Regions from separate parts of the Streptomyces sp. NPDC001407 genome, predicted to be linked through region 4. Evidence: riboswitches for the same ligand, from Rfam matches in the RefSeq annotation. Region 4 holds a riboswitch; each other region holds the start of a gene.

What was found. A riboswitch is a leader RNA that binds a small molecule or an ion and turns the genes downstream of it on or off. The one in region 4 is predicted to bind cyclic di-AMP.
Positions count from the first base shown of each region.
Region 1: another riboswitch for cyclic di-AMP. It lies ahead of ACFY1P_RS12895 (C40 family peptidase); the one in region 4 lies ahead of ACFY1P_RS13350 (C40 family peptidase).
Region 2: another riboswitch for cyclic di-AMP. It lies ahead of ACFY1P_RS28715 (transglycosylase family protein); the one in region 4 lies ahead of ACFY1P_RS13350 (C40 family peptidase).
Region 3: another riboswitch for cyclic di-AMP. It lies ahead of ACFY1P_RS17885 (M23 family metallopeptidase); the one in region 4 lies ahead of ACFY1P_RS13350 (C40 family peptidase).

Region 1 covers NZ_JBIAWF010000007.1:124,420-128,623, reverse strand. The annotation lists gene ACFY1P_RS12910 (urease subunit alpha) at 1-687, opposite strand, end outside; gene ACFY1P_RS12905 (urease subunit beta) at 680-991, opposite strand; gene ACFY1P_RS12900 (urease subunit gamma) at 1,006-1,308, opposite strand; cyclic di-AMP (ydaO/yuaA leader) riboswitch at 2,085-2,282, shown strand; gene ACFY1P_RS12895 (C40 family peptidase) at 2,287-2,757, shown strand; gene ACFY1P_RS12890 (ATP-binding protein) at 2,837-3,277, opposite strand; gene ACFY1P_RS12885 (helix-turn-helix transcriptional regulator) at 3,519-4,204, shown strand, end outside.
Region 2 covers NZ_JBIAWF010000026.1:16,463-20,666, reverse strand. The annotation lists gene eno (phosphopyruvate hydratase) at 1-1,026, opposite strand, end outside; gene ACFY1P_RS28715 (transglycosylase family protein) at 1,639-2,382, opposite strand; cyclic di-AMP (ydaO/yuaA leader) riboswitch at 2,386-2,552, opposite strand; gene ACFY1P_RS28710 (transglycosylase family protein) at 2,813-3,853, opposite strand; gene ACFY1P_RS28705 (cytochrome P450) at 4,018-4,204, opposite strand, start outside.
Region 3 covers NZ_JBIAWF010000012.1:9,983-14,186, reverse strand. The annotation lists gene ACFY1P_RS17900 (GNAT family N-acetyltransferase) at 1-123, opposite strand, end outside; gene ACFY1P_RS17895 (HPr family phosphocarrier protein) at 266-547, shown strand; gene ACFY1P_RS17890 (GntR family transcriptional regulator) at 732-1,397, opposite strand; gene ACFY1P_RS17885 (M23 family metallopeptidase) at 1,668-2,471, opposite strand; cyclic di-AMP (ydaO/yuaA leader) riboswitch at 2,485-2,640, opposite strand; gene ACFY1P_RS17880 (pitrilysin family protein) at 2,890-4,204, opposite strand, start outside.
Region 4 covers NZ_JBIAWF010000007.1:231,816-236,019, reverse strand. The annotation lists gene ACFY1P_RS13360 (hypothetical protein) at 22-198, shown strand; gene ACFY1P_RS13355 (S1 family peptidase) at 678-1,715, shown strand; gene ACFY1P_RS13350 (C40 family peptidase) at 1,808-2,281, opposite strand; cyclic di-AMP (ydaO/yuaA leader) riboswitch at 2,285-2,462, opposite strand; gene ACFY1P_RS13345 (glutamate--cysteine ligase) at 2,793-3,875, shown strand; gene ACFY1P_RS13340 (hypothetical protein) at 3,913-4,204, opposite strand, start outside.

The sequences.
Region 1 (4,204 bases), 110 kb from region 4:
CCAGTCCTCGTGGATCTTGAAGCCGACGGCTCCGGCGCGCAGTTGGGCGCGCATGGAGTCGTAGGAGACGGTGTTGCCCTTGCCGAGGAAGCCGACGTTGAGCGGGTAGCCCTCCATCGCCTCGAACATCCGGGCAAGGTGCCAGGAGCCGGGGGTGATGGTGGTGGCCTTGCTGCCCTCGGCCGGGCCGGTGCCGCCGCCCACCAGCGTGGTGACGCCGGAGGCGAGGGCCTCGTCCGCGATCTGCGGGCAGATGAAGTGGACGTGGGCGTCGACGGCCCCGGCGGTGAGGATCTTCCCGTTGCCCGCGATGATCTCGGTCTCGGGGCCGATGACGAGGTCGGGGTGGACACCGTCCATGGTGTCGGGGTTGCCGGCCTTGCCGATGCCGGTGATGCGGCCGTCGCGGATGCCGATGTCGGCCTTGACGACGCCCCAGTGGTCGAGGACGACGGCGCCGGTGATGACGGTGTCGGGGGCGCCGTCGGCGCGGGTCGCGCGGGACTGGCCCATGGACTCCCGGATGACCTTGCCGCCGCCGAAGACCGCCTCGTCCCCGGCGTGGCCGGGGCCCCCGCTGCGGTCCTCCTCGATCTCGACGAGGAGGTCGGTGTCGGCGAGGCGGATGCGGTCGCCGACAGTGGGGCCGAACAGTTCCGCGTACGCGGCCCGGCTGAGCTCAGTCATCGAGCGGTCCTCCGCACTCGCCGCGCAGCCCCTCGACGATCCGCTTGCCGGCGATCGGCACCAGGCCGACCTCGACGGGGATGCCGGGCTCGAAGCGCACGGCGGTGCCGGCGGCGATGTCGAGCCGCTTGCCGCGCGCGGCGGCGCGGTCGAAGTCGAGGCCCGGGTTGGCCTCGGCGAAGTGATAGTGCGAGCCGACCTGCACGGGCCGGTCGGCGGCGTTGAGCACGGTGAGACGGGTGCGGTGGAGCCCCTGGTTGAGGGGTACGGGGGCGTCGGCGAGCAGGATCTCTCCGGGAATCATGGCGGTCTTCCCCTTCAGCCGATGGGCTCGTGCACGGTGACGAGCTTGGTGCCGTCCGGGAAGGTGGCCTCCACCTGGACCTCGTGGATCATCTCGGGTATGCCGCTCATCACTTCGTCGCGGGTGAGCACCTTGCGCCCGGAGGACATCAGCTCGGCGACGGTCCGGCCGTCGCGGGCGCCTTCCAGGACGTGGACGGTGATCAGGGCCACCGCCTCGGGGTGGTTGAGGAGCACCCCACGGGCGCGGCGCTTCTCGGCTACGTCGGCGGCCACATGGAGAAGCAGGCGTTCCTGCTCATGCGGGGAGAGTTGCATGCGTCCACCTCACTGACGAACCAGTCCCCCTAGCGGAACCCAACGGGGGCACACAAGAGTTCTACACACCTTTGACCTGGGGTTCTTCATCGGACGGCCAGGGATTGCAGATTAGAGCGGAAGCTTTTCCAACGCGTTAACTGACTCTTTGCGCATCCATGGCCAGAGGAGTCGGGAGGGACCGGAGGGGCGGAAGGGGCGGATCCGGCGATCCGGGCCGGGACTTGGTGCCGCTGCTGTCTGCATCTACTGGATCTTCTGGTCCGGATCACTCCGCCGCTCCCTCATGACACGTACGACGGACTACGGGCGCCGCAGACCGCGCGCGTCGGCCGCACGGGGCCGGGAGAAGTCCTCGCAGCCGCGTTCGAGGACGGTGGGCGGGAGTTGCCCGGGAGCACCCTGGCGCGTCCGGTGCCGGTCCGGGCCGGGGCGCGGCGGCGCGTCCGGGGCGCCATCCCGCTCACACTCCCGCCCGCGCCCATGGATCACGGGTCGGCGGGCGAATAAACACCGCTCCCCCAGACGCCGGACGGTGTCGTAGACGAGGCGCGGTGATCGATTTCAGCCGGGCACGCACGCCGCGCCGGAGCCCTGTCGACGGGCCCCAGGCCAGCGGCTCAACAGGGCTTCGCCGAAACGGACAATCCCCGTCGTGTCCAGCGGAATTGCCCAGGAGTGAGCAGCCTCACATACCTCTGGTTCCGCTCGGAATCCGTACCTGGGCTGCGCCAAGATCCCGTCGACGACAAGACCCCGCCATCCCGGCGGGGCGGTCCAGGCGGACGCCGAACCCCGCCGCTGTCTGGATGCCGGGTCGACCGATCGCACCGGTGGGGATGGAGGACCCGAGCACGGTGGGACGACCAAGAGTAGTGCGGTCGGCCCTTGGGGTGAAGCCGTTGACACGGCCGGGCATCTTCGCCTGCCCGAACCCGACAGGTCATCCTTCACAGGCGGCTGACGAAGGGTTGGCACATGGGCGCGCACAAACGTCCGTCAATGATGTCCAGGGCCGGCGCGGCCTCCGCGCTCACGCTCGCCGCCGTCGGCGCCACGGTGCTGGTGCCGGGCGGCGCGACAGGGGCAGCGGCATCGACCGTCGCCACCGAAGCACTGCACATCGCGGCCTCGAAACAGGGCTCGCCCTATCAATGGGGTGCGACCGGCCCTTACCGCTTCGACTGCTCGGGCCTGACCCTCTACTCCTTCAAGCGGGCCGGGAAGAGCCTGCCCCGCACCGCCGCCGAGCAGTACAACCGGACCACCCACATCTCCCGCTCCGCCCGCGAAGCCGGTGACCTGGTGTTCTTCGTCTCCGGCCAGGGTGTCTACCACGTCGGGATATACGCGGGTGGCGGCAAGATCTGGCACGCGCCCAAGACCGGCGCGGTGGTCCGTCTGGAGCGGATCTGGACGAACAACGTCCGCTACGGCCGGGTGGACTGACCGGCCCTCACGCCCGGCAGCACGCGGCCGCGACGCCGCGCCGGGGCCCCGCACGCCGTGCGGGGCCCCGGCCCCGCCCTCACCGTTCGGCGCTGAGGGCGGGCACCGTCCAGGGCAACGAGATCCACACGGTCTTGCCGCCGTCCGGGTTCGGGGTGAAGAAGACCCTTCCCCCGCGCTCCGCGGTGAGGCAGCGGATGATGACCAGGCCCCGCCCGTTGTCCTGCTGGACGGCGGCGGGCAGTCTGCGGGGCAAGCGCGGGTGGCTGTCCGTGACCCCGATCCGCAACTGCCGGTCGAGTTCGAGCCGGACCTCGACGGTGAAGGTGGGCGACTGGCCGCGGGTGTGCTGCACGGCGTTGGTGGCGAGCTCGGAGACGATCAGCCGCACGGTCTCGGCGGCTTCCGTGCCGCCCGGCAGCCCCCAGTCCGCGAGCACGCCGGCCACATAGCGGCGTGCGGTGGAGACCGAGGCGGGGGCGCTCGGCAGGGTGACGGTGGCTTCTTGATGATCTGCCATGGCGCAGTCCCTTTCCCGCCGGGAGCGGACTCCGACGCAATGCGCCGTGAAGTCGAGAGCGCTTCCGGTCGGCTCTGCGCGACAGCCTGCCACCGGAAATGGTGAGGATGCGGGCGATCTCCCGAGATCTGCATATATCTGTCGCTCGAAGCGGTGAACTCTACGACGAGCGACCGGATTCCGGCGGCACAGTGGTCTATTGACAAGAAACACCAGGTTCACCACGGGCGGAGGCAGGGCTATGCGAAACGGACCCGCGGTGCGCCGCCGCAAACTCGGCGGTGAGCTGCGCCGCCAGCGCGAACTCGCGGGACTGACCAGCCTGGAGGCCGCCCACGCGGTGGGCTGGCACCAGTCGAAAGTCAGCCGGATCGAGACGGGCAGCAGTGGCGTGAAGTCCTCGGACGTCGCGCTGCTGCTGGACGCGTACGGAGTGTCGGACCCCGAACTGCGCGCGCTGCTGGGAGCGCTGTGCGGGGCGGGCACCGCCGATGCGGAGGGCGGCCGCCGGGGCTGGTGGTACGCCTACCGCAATCTGCTGCCCCCGGCGTATCTCGACTTCATCAGCCTGGAATCGGAGGCGTCGCGGTTACGCACCCTGGAGACGACGGTCGTGCCGGGCCTCCTCCAGACTCCCGCCTACGCCCGCGCCGTGACCCGTGCGGCGCTCAACGACCCGCCGCCGGAACAGGTCGAGAAGCTGGTCCGGGTGCGCATGGCACGGCAGTCGGTGCTGGGTGGCGCCAGCCCACTGGAGTTGTGCGCCGTGCTGGACGAGGCGGTGCTCCGCCATCAGGTCGGCGGACGGGAGGTCATGGCCGGGCAGTTGCGACACCTGGTGGAAACGGGTGCACAGCGTCATGTGCGGCTGCATGTACTGCCGTTCTCCAGGAGCGGCCACATTGGCATCACCGGGCCTTTTGTTAT
Region 2 (4,204 bases), on a different contig from region 4:
CAGCGAGCCGATCTGGTTGACCTTGACCAGCAGGGCGTTGGCGGCGCCCTCCTCGATGCCGCGGCCGAGGCGCTCGGGGTTGGTGACGAACAGGTCGTCACCGACGATCTGCACCTTGTCGCCGAGGCGCTCGGTGAGGGTCTTCCAGCCGTCCCAGTCGTCCTCGAACAGCGGGTCCTCGATGGAGACCAGCGGGTACGCGGCGACGAGCTCGGCGTAGTAGTCCGTCATCTCGGAGGCCGAGCGGGACTTGCCCTCGAAGTTGTACGAGCCGTCCTTGTAGAACTCGGAGGCGGCGACGTCCAGGGCGAGCGCGATGTCCTGGCCGGGGGTGTAACCGGCCTGCTTGATGGCCTCGAGGATGAGGTCGAGGGCCTCGCGGTTGGAGCCCAGGTTCGGGGCGAAGCCGCCCTCGTCGCCGAGGCCGGTGGACAGGCCCTTGGCCTTCAGCACGGACTTGAGGGTGTGGTAGACCTCGGCGCCCCAGCGCAGGGCCTCGGAGAAGGACTCCGCGCCGATCGGGGCGATCATGAACTCCTGGATGTCCACGTTGGAGTCGGCGTGCGACCCACCGTTGAGGATGTTCATCATCGGAACGGGCAGCAGGTGCGCGTTCGGGCCGCCCAGGTAGCGGAACAGCGGCAGGTCGGAGGCCTCGGACGCGGCGTGCGCGACGGCGAGGGAGACGCCGAGGATGGCGTTGGCGCCGAGCGAGCCCTTGTTGTCGGTGGCGTCCAGGTCGAACATGGCCTGGTCGATCAGGCGCTGCTCGGTGGCGTCGTAGCCGACGAGCTCCGGGCCGATCTGCTCGATGACGGCCAGGACGGCCTTCTCGACGCCCTTGCCGAGGTAACGGTTCTTGTCACCGTCACGGAGCTCGATGGCCTCGAAGGCACCGGTCGAGGCACCGGACGGCACGGCGGCACGGCCCGTGGAGCCGTCGTCGAGGCCGACCTCGACCTCGACCGTGGGGTTGCCTCGCGAGTCGAGGATCTCGCGAGCTACGACGACGTCGATGGACGGCACGAGGGTCTCCTTCGTGTGTGTCTGGAGTTCTGCGAGCACGAGCCTAACGGGCGGCGGGGGGTCGCCCTGCCGTCGGGACGGCCCACGGGCCGAAAAATGCCACAAAGGCGCAGATGGCGGGGCGAATGGCGGCAATGTTCGCTGAGCGATGAAGTGGGCCGGGGTTGGGTGCGGGTTGCTTTGCGCCTGCGGCGGGCTTTTGTTCCCCTACCCGCCCCTTCCCGAAACCGGGGAGACCCCGGACCCCTACCCGGCTTCGCCGGGTGTCCTCAAGCGCCGGACGGGCTGGATGTGCGGTCCGTAGTCCGTTGCCTGCGACGCTGGATTGCGGGCCGCAGGTTACGAACCCACGCTCCGTGCAATCCAGCCCGTCCGGCGTTTGAGGACACCGCGCGTCAGCGCGGTCAGGGGTCTGGGGCGAAGCCCCAGTTTCGGGAAGGGGCGGGGTAGGGGAACAAAGCGCCGCAGGCGCAGTCAAGCCGCACCCGGGCACGGGTCCGGGGCGGAGCCGCGCATCAGATGCTGCGGGAAGGGGCGGGGCCGGGGAAACAAACGAACCCCGCTCCGGCGCGCTCGGGGTACGCGTCGGGGCGGGGCCGTGGGGCTGAGGCGTCAGCTCAGGTGCAGGTGCTGACCCGGGAAGATCAGGTCGGCGTTGTCGACGACGTCCTTGTTGAGGTCGTAGAGCTTCTCCCAGCCGCCCTTGACCTTGTTCGCATCGGCGATCTTGCCGAGCGTGTCGCCTTCCTTGACCTCGTACTCGCCGTCACCCTTCTTCACCGTCTTCGGGGCGGCGTGCTTCGGCGCGGTCTGCTTCGGGGCCGGGGCGGCCTCGGACTCGTCCTCGTCGGAGCTCTGCGCCTGCGGCGCGGCGTGCTTCGGGGTGGTCTTCTTCGGCGTGGCCTGGCGCTCGCTGCGGTCGGCGTGCGACTTCGTGGAGGTGCCGCGGTCGGCCTTCTCCGAGCCGGAGGTGTCCGCGCCGGCACCCGAACCACCGGGGGTCATGCCGGACACGGCGCAGCCCCAGGCGCCCGGGCCCTGCATGGCGAGGAGCTTCTCGGCGACGGCGATCTGCTGGGACTTGCTGGCGTGGTCGGCTCGGTCGGCGTAGCTCTGGCCGCCGGCGGCGTTCCAGGAGGACTGCGAGAACTGCAGGCCGCCGTAGTAGCCGTTGCCGGTGTTGATGGACCAGTTACCGCCGGACTCGCACTGGGCGACCTTGTCCCAGGTGGAGACGGAGGCGGCGTTCGCGGAGGTCGCGATCATCAGCGGGGCCGCGACCGCGGCGCCGGTGACACCGGCGAGCGTGACGATGCGGACGGCCTTGGACGGACGACGGTGCTTGCCCTTGGACATGAGTCGTTTCCTCACCGACGCCTACGAGGTGAGCTGTCGGGTTCGGGCTGTGAGTTCGCCCGGCCTCGTGTGCGAGCACACTCGGCTTCACCCCAAGCCGTTCCGGTCCTCGCGGACCGTTCCGGCGCCTACCTTGGTTCCCCCGCTCCTGCCTACGGCGCTTTCGCGACGACTCCGCCGGTCGCCGGCAGGATTCGGCGTGGCGACCGTGGTGCTCGCGGTGGCGAGCGGTCATGACGGTAAGCACTCCGGGCCGACGGGTTCAAACCCCTCTTTCCAGCCACAGTTGCCTCTTGTTACCCATGGAAACCTGACATATCCGCAGGTGGGAGCGGGTGCGCCAAGTTTCGGAGGAGGCCGTTCCGCGGAAGTTCAACGAGACCCATGTCTCACTTTCGACTGGAACGGACATTCCCCCCGAACTGTCGGGCTATTTACCGACCTCAAGCCGCTGACCAGGAAGGATCAGATCGGGATCGGATCCGACAACTTTCTCGTTCCGCTGGTACAGCGATTGCCATCCACCGCTAACGGAGTGAGCCTCCGCGATGACTGACAGGTTGTCACCCGGCCGCACGGTGTAATCCCCCGCGGCGGGCCTGCCGGTGCGGGCGTCATCGCCACCCCGGGACGCGCGGCCCTCGTCGTCCGAACGCGGCGGCTCCGCGCGGTGCTTGCCCGAGCCGGAACCGGAGCCCGGGTCCGAGCTCGAACCGGAGCCGGGCTCCGGGCTGCCGGTGGACGGCGCGTGCGGCGACGCGGGGTCCGTGGGCCGCTCACCGGCGGACGGGTCGGTGGGTGCCTGCGTGGACGGCGAAGCGCCCGACGTGGGGATTTCGGTGGGATCGCCCGTGGGTCCGCTCGTGGGACCCGTCGTGGGACCGCCCGGGTCCTTGCGGTGCTTGCCGCCCTCGGGCTTGTCGCTCTTGCCGCTCGCGGAAGGCGAGGGCGTCCCGGAAGAGGGCTTCGCATCCGGCTTCGCGTCCGGGTTTGCGGACGGTGAGGCCGGGGCAGCCGGGGAAGCGGTGGAGTCCGACGGCGCGGAGCCGCCCGTCGCGGGTGCGGAGGGAGTGCGCTCCGGTGCACGAGGCGCGGGCGCGTCGTACGTGGGCTCCTTGGTGCTGCCGGGGGTCACCTCCGGAGCCTCGCCGCCCTTGGTGAGGCCCGCGGCGGAGCCGCAGGACTGCCAGGTGCTCGCCCCGGCGTTCAGGACGTTCTCGGCGACGGCGATCTGCTGCTGCCGGCTGGCGAGGTCGGGCCGCGGGGCGTACGTCCGGCCGCCGTACTGCTCCCACAGCTCCTGGGTCATCTGCAGCCCGCCGTACGCGCCGTTGCCGGAGTTGGTGCTCCACGTCCCGCCGGACTCGCACTGGGCGACGCGGTCCCACGTGGGGGCGCCGGCGGCGTTGGCGCCGGTGGCCGCGAGCAGCGGCATGGCGAGGGCCGAGCCCGTCACCCCCGCTGCGACCACGACGGCGGGTACCTGACGGGGGCGACGATGTCGACCGTTCCCGGAGCGCATGCGATGGCCTCTCGTGTGGCGGCGAATATGGTGGTCGAACATAGCCACCGCCCTCACGAGTCACAAGCCGGTGTAGCGCAGGTCACGCGGTGGTCACGCCAGTTGACGCAGGGTCATCCGGAGCGCGGTGCGAACTCGACCGGCAGGGTGCGCAGTCCGCGCATGATGAGCCCGCCGCGCCACCGCAACTCCTCGGGGTCGACGGAAAGCCGCAGGTCAGGGAGGCGGCGCAGCAGTGTCGCGAGCGCGGTCCTGCCTTCGAGGCGGGCCAGCGGGGCGCCCAGGCAGTAGTGGATTCCG
Region 3 (4,204 bases), on a different contig from region 4:
GAAGCTGACCAGGCGCTGCGCGTCGTCCGGGGTGATGGGGCGGATCTGTGCGGTGCCGCCGTCGCGCAGCACCACATCGGCTTCCCAGTGGGTCGGGTAGGCATGCTCGGACGGCGTCTGCATGCAGCCAGCGTAAGGCCGCCCACCGACAACGGGTCCGGCTCGCGCCGGTGGGCCGGACCGGGGAGGGTGGGGGCAGCCGGAGCACCGCGGACCCCGTGAGACACTGGTCTAGACAACCAATAGCGACTTGAAGGGCAACACCATGGCTGAGCGCCGCGTCAATGTCGGCTGGGCCGAGGGCCTGCACGCTCGTCCCGCGTCGATCTTCGTCCGTGCGGCGACGGCCGCGGGCGTCCCGATGACGATCGCCAAGGCCGACGGCAACGCCGTCAACGCCGCGTCCATGCTGGCCGTGCTGGGCCTGGGCGCCCAGGGTGGCGAGGAGATCGTCCTGGCCTCGGACGCCGAGGGTGCCGAGGCGGCGCTCGACCGTCTGGCGAAGCTGGTCGCCGAGGGGCTCGAGGAGCTCCCGGAGACCGTCTGATTCACGGTCAATCGCGCGCGGCGGGGCCGCGGCGGCCGATGGAGGCCGCCGCGGCCCCGTTGTCCGTTTTCCCGGGCCGTCCGCATTCCGCCGGGCCACCCGGGCCGGGTTTCGCGCCGTGCGCGCCCCGCGCGAATTCCTCCCAGGGACAAGGCGGCAACGGACCGCGGATAACCGCCTGTTGTCAGGACGGGGCGGCCGCCGTGCGCACCGATTGTTTCGGATTCCGCGCCCGGACCTGACGGACGGGCCTGCGCAGCCGGTATTCACCCGGCGCGCGGTCGGCGCGCGTCGCGGCGAGCGCCCGCGCGCGCTCCGCGTCGCCCCGGGCGATCGCGTCGACGAGGGCGCCGTGCGCCTCCCAGGTGCGCACCGGCCGCAGGGGCGGCTCGGCCACGTACACCCAGGCGATCTTGAGCCGCAGCTGGGTGAGCAGGGCGGCGAGGCTGGGGCTGCCGGTGGCCTGGGCGAGGGTCTCGTCGAACCAGTCGTCCAGGGGCCGCAGTTCGCCGGTCCGGCCGGCCCGCGCCCGCTCCAGACCGAGCCTGACCAGCCCACGGAGCACCTTGAGGTGCGCCTCGGTGCGGCGCTGCGCGGCGCGCGCGGCGCCCAGGGGCTCCAGCAGGGCCCGGACGTCGAGCAGGTCGGCGGCCTCGTGCTCGGTGGGTTCGGCGACGCAGGCGCCCGCGTGGCGGCGGGTGGTCACGAAGCCTTCGGAGGCGAGGGTGCGCAGGGCCTCGCGCACGGGCACGCGGGAGACGCCGTAGCGGCGGGCGAGCAGTTCCTCGATGAGCCTGCTGCCGGGCGGGAAGGAGCCGGAGACGATGTCGTCGCGGATCGCGGTGCACACGGCCTGCGTGGGAATTCCGCGGCTGTCCGGCGCTGGGTTGTCATAGCCGTTCACGTACGGCCCCGCATGGGTGAACCTCCGCATTGACCCCCGCGAAACGCGGCCGATTGACGCCTGTCGGGCGACTCTATTGCAGGGGCCGGGAATTTCCGATGGCGCCGGTGAAGTCAGCGATATGTTTTGGCCAACACGAAGGCCCCGGTCGGTGAACCGGGGCCTGGTGACGGGAAACTCCGCGATACGGCTGTGAGAGCCGGGGCGCGCGGTGCGTCAGACGTTGACGCCGTGCGAGCGAAGGTACTCGACCGGGTCGATGTCGGAGCCGTAGGTGGGCGCAGTGCGGGCCTCGAAGTGCAGGTGCGGGCCGGTGACGTTGCCGGTGGCGCCGGAGAGGCCGATCTGCTGGCCGGGGGTGACCGTCTGGCCGACGCTGACGTCGATGGACGACAGGTGGCCGTACTGCGTGTAGGTGCCGTCGTTGTGCTGGATGACGACGTTGTTGCCGTACGCGCCGCCCCAGCCCGCCTCGACGATGGTGCCGGCGCCCACGGCGTGCACCGAGGTGCCCGACTCGGCGTGGAAGTCGACACCGGTGTGGCTGCCGGAGGACCACAGGCCGCTGGACGCCTTGTAGGCGGTGGAGACGTAGGAGCCGTCGATGGGCGCCACGAAGGTGTTGAGGCGCTTGCGCTCCTCGTCGCGGGCGATGCGCTCCTTCTCGGCGCGCTCGGCGTCCGCCTTGCGCTTGGCCTCGTCGGCCTTCTGCTTGACCTCGGCGGCCTGCTTCTTGGCGGCGGCCTCGGCCTGGAGGCGGGCGGCGGTCTCGTCCGCGGCGCTGCGCTGGATCTCGGCCTGCTCGCCGACGCGGTCGGCCGTGTCGTCACCGATGACGATGGCCTGCGTCAGGCCGGTGTCCTCGACGCGCGGGGCGTCGTCGGTGGCGGCGAGCGCCGGCGCGGCGAAGCCCGCCATGACACCGGTGGCCGCGAGGGTGGCTATGCCCGCCGCGTTCGCCCCGGCGCGGACGGCGCGGCTCGGACGGCGGTGCTTACCGGTGGGACGAGTGAACGCCATGGGTACGGCTGATCCTTTCCTTCCTTCTCGCCTACCGGGTTAGCTGACGGGTTCGGAGCAGGAAGGTCTCCTACGGATCCCTCCGGAGAGGGGCCCGATTCACCCCAGGGACATGTGGGTCCCCGGCTCCCCTGGCTCGCGCCGTACGGGGACTCGGCGATGACTGTCCGGGGCCGCGGATGCGACTCACATCTGACGGGCAGCCGCCCTGACGCTAGACGCCGCTACTTTCGAACGGCAAACAGAAGCCGGGATTTGTGGCGTACGACACAGCGGAGATGTGCAACCAGTCCACTAAATCGGGCATAAGGGAGGCGCGCCGGGCCCATCGGCCCCGCGCGCCTCCCGAGTGGCTGATGTCACTCGGCGTCAGACATCAGCCGTCGGACGCGACTCGGGTGTGAGTCACCGTCAGGCGTCAGCCGCTGACGACGGTGACCTCGCCGATCCCGAGCGCCTTGACGGGCTCCTCGATCTCCGCGGCGTCACCGACGAGGACGGTCACGAGCCGGTCGACCGGGAAGGCGTTGACGACGGCGGCCGTCGCCTCCACCGTGCCGGTCTGCGCGAGGCGCTCGTAGAGCCGCGCCTGGAAGTCGTCCGGCAGATACTGCTCGACCTGGTCGGCGAGCGTGCCCGCGACGGCCGCGGCGGTCTCGTACTTCAGCGGCGCGACACCGACGAGGTTCTGCACGGCGGTGTCCCGCTCGGCGTCCGTCAGGCCCTCGGCGGCGAGGGTGCGCAGCACCGTCCACAGGTCTTCCAGGGCGGGGCCGGTGGAGGCGGTGTCGACCGAGCCGCTGATGGCGAGCATGGCCGCGCCGGTGCCCTCCGGGGAGGAGCGCAGCACCTGGCCGAAGGCCCGTACGCCGTAGGTGTAGCCCTTCTCCTCGCGCAGGACGCGGTCCAGGCGGGAGGTGAGGGTGCCGCCCAGGCAGTACGTGCCGAGCACCTGGGCGGGCCAGACGCGGTCGTGCCGGTCGGCGCCGATCCGGCCGATCAGCAGTTGCGTCTGGACGGCGCCGGGGCGGTCCACGATGACCACGCGGCCGGTGTCGTCGGCGGTGATCGGCGGCACCGGCCGGGGCTCGGCGGCGGAGCCCGTCCAGGCGCCGAGGGAGTCGCCGAGCGCCTCCTCCAGGTCGATGCCGGTGAAGTCGCCGACGACCACGGCGGTCGTGGTGGCGGGCCGGACGTGCGCCTCGTAGAAGGCGCGCACGGCGGCGGCGTCGACGCGCTCGACGGTCTCCTCGGTGCCCTGGCGGGGGCGCGACATGCGCGCGTCGGCCGGGAAGAGGTGCTTCGAGAGCGCCATGGCGGCGCGGCGGGAGGGGTTGGCCAGCTCGTGCGGGATCTCGTCCAGGCGGTTGCGGACGAGCCGCTCGATCTCGCTGTCGGGGAACGCGGGGGCGCGCAGGGCGTCCGCGAGCAGGGCGAGGGCCTTGGCGAGCCGGGAGGCGGGCACCTCCAGGGAGACCCGGACGCCGGGGTGGTCGGCGTGCGCGTCGAGGGTGGCGCCGCAGCGCTCCAGCTCGGCGGTGAACTCCTCGGCGGTGTGCTTGTCGGTGCCCTCCGACAGGGCGCGGGCCATGATGGTGGCGACCCCGTCGAGGCCCTCCGGCTCGGCGTCCAGCGGCGCCAGGAGGTTGACCTCGACGGCCACGATCTGCTGGCCGGGGCGGTGGCAGCGCAGCACGGTCAGGCCGTTGGGCAGGGTGCCGCGCTCGGGGGCC
Region 4 (4,204 bases):
CCCGTACGACAGGAGTTCCGCATGACCACCGACGCCCCGAAGCCCGCCGAGGCCACGCAGCCCGCCGAGGCCACGCCCAGCGAGCAGGCCATCCTCGCCGGACTGGGCGCGCCCATCGAGCACGCCGAGGGCGCCCCGATCCCGGGGACGGAGCCCAGCGGGCCGATCCGCCCGACGCACACGACGGGCGCGCAGTAGGCGCGACGCCCGGCAGGCACCGGGGACGGGCCTTCGACCGCTCGACGGTCGGGGGCCCGTTGTCATCGGCGCCCCCGGGGCCTGTTAAAGGAACGCAAAGAAACCTTCGCTCCGCCCCTCGAGAGAACGGTATCCGGACAGTCGCGCCCCTTCCTGTCCGCTCACCGCGCCTCAGCCATCCGCGCCCGTCACGGGCGTTCACGAGGGCGGCTCGCGGTACGCGTGTGACGTAGGGGACTTGTCGGCGCACCGCCCGTACGACCGAATGTCGCTCTTGAACGTTCACATGGACGATCCGATACTCCGAGAATTGACATGGACGCGACTAGCGGCTCCCGGTCGGCCCCGGGTGGCGCATCGGCCGTCACGGCCCTGTCATCACGTCACATCCACCCTCCGTGCCCGGACATCGGACTCGTCGGGCACCCCCCACGGGAGGCCACGTGAAACGTCCTCGCATATCCGCACGCCGTTCCGCCATGGCCGGCACGGCAGCCGCCGTCCTCGCGACCGCCGCACTCGCCCTGCCGGCCGCCCACGCCACGTCGGCGCCGTCGGCCGACACCCTCTCCGCCGAGCAGGCGTCCGGCCTCGCCCAGCGGATCGCCGCCGAGCTCCCCGCGAGCACGGCCGGCTCGTACTACGACGCCGCCACCCACCGGCTCGTCGTCGACGTGCTCGACGCGACGACGGCGGCGAAGGTACGGGCCACGGGCGCCGAGGCCAAGCAGGTCCGGCACTCGGCGGCCGAACTCGACTCTGCCAGAGGCATCCTGAAGGACCGGGCGTCCATCCCGGGTACCGCCTGGTCGGTCGACCCGAAGACCAACAAGGTCGTCGTCACCGCCGACAGCACGGTGCGCGGGGCGCGGCTGAGCCGGCTCGACAAGGTCGTCGCGAGCCTGGGCGACAAGGCCACGCTCAGAAGGACGGCCGGCACCTTCCGGCCGCTCATCGCCGGTGGCGACGCCATCTGGGGCAGCGGGGTGCGCTGTTCGCTCGGCTTCAACGTCACCAAGGACGGGCAGCCGTACTTCCTGACGGCCGGACACTGCGGCAACGCCTCGGCCGACTGGTCCGACTCGCAGGGCGGCGCCCAGGCCGGCACGACGGAGAGCTCGACCTTCCCCGGCCACGACTACGCCCTGGTGCGCTACACCGGCTCCTCCGACCACACCAGCGCGGTAGACCTCTACAACGGCGGCCGGCAGAACATCAGCCGGGCCGCCGAGGCGACCGTCGGCGAGCAGGTGCAGCGCAGCGGCAGCACCAGCGGCCTGCACGACGGCCAGGTCACCGGCCTCAACGCGACCGTCAACTACCAGGAGGGCCAGGTCGACGGCCTGATCGACACCAGCGTGTGCGCCGAGCCGGGCGACAGCGGCGGCGCCCTCTTCGACAACGACGCGGCACTGGGCCTCACCTCGGGCGGCAGCGGGGACTGCTCCTCCGGCGGCGAGACCTTCTTCCAGCCGGTTCCCGCGGCCCTGCAGGCCTTCGGGGCGCAGCTGCCCTGATCCTCCACCGCGCAGCTGCACCGCTCACACCGGCACACGGCCCCCGTGCGCGCCTTCCGGCGGCGGGGGCCGTCTCCCGTGGTCCGCGGGGGTCAGTTGACGCGGCCGTACCAGACGCTGCCGCTCCAGATCTTCTCCAGGCGGACGGACGCGCCGGGCTTGGGCGAGTGCCAGATCTTGTTGTCCCCGGCGTAGATGCCCACGTGGTAGACGTTGCTGCCGGAGTGGAAGAAGACGAGGTCGCCGGTCTGGCGGGAGCCGGCGGAGAGGTGCCGGGTCTTGTTGTACTGGTCCTGCGCGGTGCGCGGCAGGTTCTTGCCGACCTTCTTGAACGAGTAGAGCGTCAGGCCCGAGCAGTCGAAGCGGTTGGGGCCCGCGGCGCCGTACTGGTAGGGCGAGCCCTTCTTGGAAGCGGCGACCTTCAGCGCGGCCTGACCCGGGGTCGCCGCCTGGGCGTCGGCCGCCACTCCGGGCAGCAGCATCGAGGCGGTGACGGTGGCGGCGGTGAGGACGGTCGCGGCGCCGGCCCGGGAAACCAGCGTGGATATGCCGGGGAACGCAGACATGTCAAACCCTTCGTCATCCGCCTGCGAAAGATGACCTGTCGGGTTCGGGCTGTCGAAGTTGCCCGGCCACATCCGTGGCTTCACCCCAAGGACCACCGCCATCGTGGTCCGCCGTACCTGGGTCTCCCGCTCCTGCCGATCCAGTCGGTCTGCTCCGCACCCGGAACGGCGGCAGGACTCGGCGTCCGCCCGGGGTGCCCGTCTCGGTGACGGGATCTTGTGTTCGAGTGACGATCCTGCATCACGAAGTCCCGGAAACCGGAGCCAGAACGGCTTTCTGTGAACTTCTTCACTTCACGGCATTCGTGGAACCGGGGTGCTTTTCCGGCGCACGGAAATCAGGCAACTCCTTTTCGTTCTTGGGAGTTGAGGTAATCCGGCGACTGAAATCCGGTCACCCGGATCCGTTCCGCTGCCGGTACGCGCGGGAGGGCGGACGTCTTTGCGTCAGAAACACGCGACCGCGGGGAGCGCACGGTTCGCCGTGACAGCGCGAGGGTAGCCCTACGGCATGCTCACCCTAGGGATCGAGGAGGAGTATCTTCTGCTCGACCCGGCCACCGCACTGCCCGTTGCCAAGGCGGAGCAGGTCTGCGCCGCGGTGGACCTGGAGCCGGTCGTGCACGAGCGGGAGATTCAGGCGGAGTTGTTGCAGGCCCAGGTGGAAGTGGCCACTCCGGTCTGCGCGGACCTCGCGGAGGCGAGCGGGCATCTGCTGCGGCTGCGCCACGCGGTGAGCTCCGCCGCCAAGCGGAACGGCTGCCGGATCGCGGCGTCCGGCACGTCACCCCGCGCGGGCCTGGTGCCCGTACCCGTCACCCGGCATCCGCGCTATCTGGCGATGCGCAGCCGGGCTGCCCAACTGGTCGACGAGCAACTGGTCAACGGGATGCATGTGCATATCGCCATCCCCGACCGGGAGATGGGCGTCGCCGTCCTCAACCGCGTCCGCCCCTGGCTGCCCGTGCTGGTGGCCATGGCGGCCAACTCACCGATGTGGCACGGCCACGACACCGGCTTCGCCAGCTGGCGCACCGTGGTCTACAGCCGCTGGCCCGTCAGCGGCCCGCCTCCGCACTTCACCGATCTCGCCGACTACGAGGAGCGTATCCAGGCGCTCTTCGTCGCCGGGGCGATCAGCGACCGGGGGCAGCTGTACTGGCAGGCCAGGCTGTCCGACCGCTATCCCACGATCGAGGTGCGCTGTCTGGACGTCCAGCTGCGCGCCGACGACGCCGTGATGTTCGCCGGGATAGTGCGCGGCATGGTGGCGACCGCCATCCGCGACGAGAAGAGCGGCCGCCGGGCGGCGTACTGCCCGCCGGAGCTGCTCGGCGCCGCGAACTGGCACGCCGCCCGGCACGGCCTGGAAGGCGTGCTCGTCGACCCCGAGGGCAAGCGCCGCGGTGCCGAGGACGTCGTGCAGACCCTGCTCGGGCACATCGGGCAGGCGCTGGAGGAGGCCGGTGACCTCCAGCAGGTGAGCTCGCTGGTGCACCGCCTGCTGCGGCGGGGCACCCCGGCGGACCGGCAGCGCCGGGTGCTGGCGGCGGACGGCATCAAGGCCCTCACCGATCTCATCACCGAACCGTGACCGGCGGCCACGGCCTGCCGGGCCGAGCGCCGCCGCGTCAGTAGTGCGGGTCACCCTCGATGCGCCCGCCCAGCGCACGGGCCGTGGCGGGCAGCTGACGGACGCGGGTGGCCAGCAGCACGACGGCGAGGCCCAGATACACATAGGTCATGAGGAGCCGGGCGGACTCGCCCGGCAGGGCGAACTGCACCGCGAAGAGGACGAAGAGACCGGCTGCCTGGAGGCGCACGAACCGCAGGTCGAGCAGGACCACCACGGCGAGGACGGTCTGGGCCGCGGTCAGGGCGACCTCGTCGACCTGGCGGGTCACCAGCGGCAGGGCCGCTCCC